One region of the Niveispirillum sp. BGYR6 genome, then DNA from elsewhere that is predicted to be linked to it. Evidence: riboswitches for the same ligand, from Rfam matches in the RefSeq annotation. Region 1 holds a riboswitch; the other holds the start of a gene.

Region 1 (2,199 bases):
GTTTCCTTATATTTGGAACTCATCTCCACGCCGGTCTGGCGCATGGTTTCAATCACCGCGTCCAGGGAGACGACGTGGCTGCCATCGCCGCGCAGGGCCAGATAGGCGGCATTGATCGCCTTCACCGCGCCCATGGTGTTGCGTTCGATGCAGGGCACCTGCACCAGCCCGCCGATCGGGTCGCAGGTCAGGCCCAGATTATGTTCCATGCCGATCTCGGCGGCATTTTCGATCTGCTGGTTATTGCCGCCCAAGGCTGCGGTCAGCCCGGCGGCGGCCATGGAACAGGCCACCCCGACTTCCCCCTGGCAGCCCATTTCGGCCGCCGAGATGGAAGCGCGAATCTTGTACAGAAAACCGATGGCCGCCGCCGTCATCAGCAAGGTGCGCGATCCGGCGCGGTTGGCGCCGGAGACAAAGGTCTCATAATATTTCAGTACGGCGGGCAGGATGCCGGCCGCCCCATTGGTGGGGGCTGTCACCACCCGGCCGCCGGCGGCATTCTCCTCATTCACGCTCAGCGCATAGAGGCTGACCCATTCGAACACGTGGGACGGCTCGATGCGGGGCATACTGGCCATCAGGGTCTGATGCAGGGAACGGGCGCGGCGGCGCACCTTCAGCCCGCCCGGCAGGATGCCATCCTGCCGGCAGCCGCGCTCGATGCAATCCAGCATGGCCTGGCGCACCTTGTCGACAAACTCCACCGTCTCGGCCCGGCTACGGAACGCCTCCTCATTGGCCCAGACAATATCGGCGATGGACAGGCCCTGCTGTTCCCCGATGGTCAGCAGCTCGGCACCGGAACTGAACGGGTGGGGCAGGGTGACATTGGGCCGGTCGCCGGCATCGGCCCCTTCCATGCGGATGGCCCCGCCGCCCACGGAATAGAAAACCTGCTCCAACTGCCGCCCATCGACATAATGCGCGGTAAAGCGCATGGCATTGGCATGGAAGGGCAGGAATTCCCCCATGCGGAAGCGCAGATGGTCCGCTTCCACAAAATGGATCGCCGTACCACCGCCCAGCGGCAGTGACTGGTCACGCGCGATGGCGGCGATCAGGTCCGGCACGGCATTGGGATCGATGCGGTCCGGCAGCCAGCCGGACAGGCCCAGCAGCACGGCATGGTCGGTGGCATGGCCCTTGCCGGTCAGCGCCAGCGAACCATAAAGATCGCAGGTGACCATATGCGGCTGGCCATGGGCGGTGGCCATGGCGGCAAAGACCGCCCCCGCCCGCATGGGCCCCACCGTGTGGGAACTGGACGGGCCGATGCCGATGGTGAACAGATCGGTCACCGAAAGGGAAGGGAACAGCGGGGCGGCGGCAATGGTCACGATGGCGGACACTCCTTGCGTGGCGGCTTTTTCTGCCGCCCGGTTGTGCCCGCTCTGTCTGTTTGCCTGAGATCGCTATCCCTTCGGCGGGCGCGCGAAGCGCCACTTTCCAGATATTATGTCCGACGGGTCCTTTTGCCTGAGAGTTTCCGGGGCGGTTGCTCCTTCGGCGCTGGCGCAGGGCCAGTCTCTCCCTCGTCGGGTAGCATCCATTCCATTGTTGCAGGGCTGCTGTCAAGCCATGCCGTTCGCCCAGCAAACCGCCTGTTCCACCTGATCCCCTTCCAGCACCCGCAACAGGGCGACCAGCCCGCCGCTGCGCCCCGGCTGGCGTTGCACCCGGTAAATATGCGTCCACAGCCCGCGGCTGCGATGCAGCACCACGAACAGGGCGCGGTCGCCCTCGGTGGGGCCGACCGGCTGCACCTGATCGCCCGGGGCGGCAATCAGGTCACGCAGCCATTCATCACCCGGATGAAAGGGGGCGGGGGCCAAGGGTGCGGTCACAAACATCATGCACTCCACAAAAGGCACCAACAGGGCCACAGGAGGCAGGCGTGACGGGACCAGGCCAAAGGGTGGAGAGGGAATCGCCGCCCGCTTCGTTGCCAGTAAACCGGCCGCATCGCCCCGTCAGAGGCCGCCACCTTGCCCGGGTCGGCAGGTTGGCGCCGGACCCAAGTCCGGCTCTGGATGCTGGAAGAAATCTTCCTGGTGCCGCTTTTATCCCAGTTGGGCCGGCCGCGCAAGGGTATGAAAAAACCCCGCCCGGCGAAAGACCGGGCGGGGCTGCAGAACGATCCCCGTGCGAGGGAGAAAGGATCATTCGGGGCTGGACGCATCCCCATCGCTCTCCGGC
Region 2 (2,199 bases), 560 kb from region 1:
GATCATTCAACCAAGGTTCAGGCCTGTCGCGTGATCTATCACGACTAAGCCACTTTATCACCTTTTCATAATGATTTAAGTCGTAGTACCCACCACGGAATTCGTACCCAGATGAGTTATCATTCGGATCAGAATTGCCATCACAAGCAAGGTCTGGAGACCATATAAAAGCGTATGAAATAGAAGGAAAAGATAAAATAACCAACAAAAAAATTATAGAAAAATTTATCTTTTTCATTTTCACCTCTGTAAAATTTACCAATATAATAATATATTACTTCATACATTTAAAAAACAATCAAGAAATAAAAATATATGAAAGCCATATGCCAGAAATCATACGCAACATCTATAACGCTGACAGACTGGTCAAGTAACTGGAGGTTAAGTGAGCACCCCGACCTCCCCCCCATCCACCTGGGAGAGGCGACGCCCTCACTTTCCATGTCCGTACATGAGGCGCTGACGGAAGCGCCAACGATCAGGGTAAACTTGTTCCTGCGCTCAGGGTTGCCCCCTTTGGATGTTGAAATTTTACTACATATTACTGTTGTTTTTTTGGGAAAAATGCGATCAATTCTGATTTCTTATTGCAATTTAAATGCGACAATACGCCGCATATCCCCTTCCGGCGGTACTAACAGACAACGGTATGGCTGGCAAAACCCGCAGCCCGCCTATGTTGCGGCGCACATAATGCGAATTTCTTCTTATTACGAGTTGGCAGCAATTTACCTTGTTTCATTACACAGCATGGGTTGACAGCGCATTATTCATTAAGCCACCCTAACACCCGTTAGCAGGAGCACATGGGAGAGACCGGCCTTGGCCGGCGCCGAAGGAGCAACCGCCCCGGAAACTCTCAGGCAAACGGACCATGCGGCTCGGGATTACAATCTGGAAAGTGACGGAAGCTGCGGCTGGCCGTCCGCCGACGGGGTAATACTCTCAGGCACAAAAACAGATGGGGCGCCGAAAAGCACGGAAACCGCTTTGGGGGCGCAGCCATGTCCATCACCAGTTGATCCCTGACGCCCGGATTGCGGGCGCACTCTCCGCATCGACCATCATATCAGCATGACCTGCCGACGGCGGGGACCGCTATTTCCATGTCGCCCGGCAGCGGGCGGCCCGGGAAAAGCTGTGCCCTCTGCATAATGATCGGCGGGCTTGCCCGAGCAGGGAAGCAAAATGAACAGAATCCTCAAGGCGGCGCTGCTGGGCAGCGGTTCCGCGATTACTCTTCTATTGTCCACCAGCAGCCTGGCACAGCCGGCTGATCCCAACCTGCTGGCATCCCCGGCCCCCGCCGCGGCCGCCCCAGCCCTCACCGACACGGATGAGCTGGACGAAATCGTCGTCACCGGATCGCGGCTCAGTTCAGAATATAACAGTCCCAATCAGGTGCAGGTGATCAAGGCAGAGACGGCTCGCAATGCCGGCGCCTTCGATACGGCCAGCATCATCAACCGCGCCGTGGCGGCCATGGGCACGCAGCAGGTCAATAACCGCCTGTCCGCCACGACGGCCGGCGGCATGGTGGTGGATGGCGGCAATAATGCCCAGACCATTGGCCTGCGCAATCTGGGGGCCGGGCGCACCCTGGTGATGCTGAACGGTCACCGCTTGACGCCCGCGGGTACGGGCAGCCGGGTGGGTCAGGTGGACCTGAACACCATCCCCTCTTCCATTATTGACCGGGTGGAGGTGCTGACGGGTGGCGCCTCCTCCATCTACGGGTCCGACGCCATTGCCGGCGTGGTCAATATCATCCCCCGCCGTGCCTCGGCGGGGCTGGAAATGAACCTGGATGGCAATGTCTCCCAGCATGGCGGGGGCAATTACTTTCAAGGCTCCATGTTCTGGGGCAAGGATTATGGCGACGGTTATATCAATATCGGTGCGGAATATCGCCGCCAGGAATCCCTGAAGAACCGCCAGCGGTCCCGCACATCCTGCGCGCAGGATTACGTCTTTGATGCCACAACCGGCCAGCGTACCGATCTGCTGGATGCCAATGGCAATATCAAGTGCCGTAACCTGAACCCCACTGGCATCTTCTTTGATTACAGTTTCTATGGCGGCTGGTTCCAGTATGACCCGACGCCGGGCAACCCCGCCTATCCGGCCACAGCACTGGGTCTGCGGGCCAGCCTGCCGGATTGGGTGCGCGCGGCCCGTGGTGGCTATCCAGAGACC

The links. A riboswitch is a leader RNA that binds a small molecule or an ion and turns the genes downstream of it on or off. The one in region 1 is predicted to bind glycine.
Region 2: linked by a shared signal. The riboswitch ahead of PCJ49_RS01405 (TonB-dependent receptor) and the one ahead of PCJ49_RS03820 (L-serine ammonia-lyase) in region 1 are both predicted to bind glycine.

What each region holds. Positions count from the first base shown of each region.
Region 1 covers NZ_JANLNL010000001.1:898,226-900,424, reverse strand. Annotated here, with positions in the region: gene PCJ49_RS03820 (L-serine ammonia-lyase) at 1-1,340, opposite strand, end outside; glycine riboswitch at 1,459-1,546, opposite strand; gene PCJ49_RS03815 (hypothetical protein) at 1,575-1,856, opposite strand; SAM-I-IV-variant riboswitch at 1,932-2,042, opposite strand; gene recA (recombinase RecA) at 2,163-2,199, opposite strand, start outside.
Region 2 covers NZ_JANLNL010000001.1:336,866-339,064, reverse strand. Annotated here, with positions in the region: gene PCJ49_RS01410 (hypothetical protein) at 1-238, opposite strand, end outside; glycine riboswitch at 801-888, shown strand; gene PCJ49_RS01405 (TonB-dependent receptor) at 1,192-2,199, shown strand, end outside.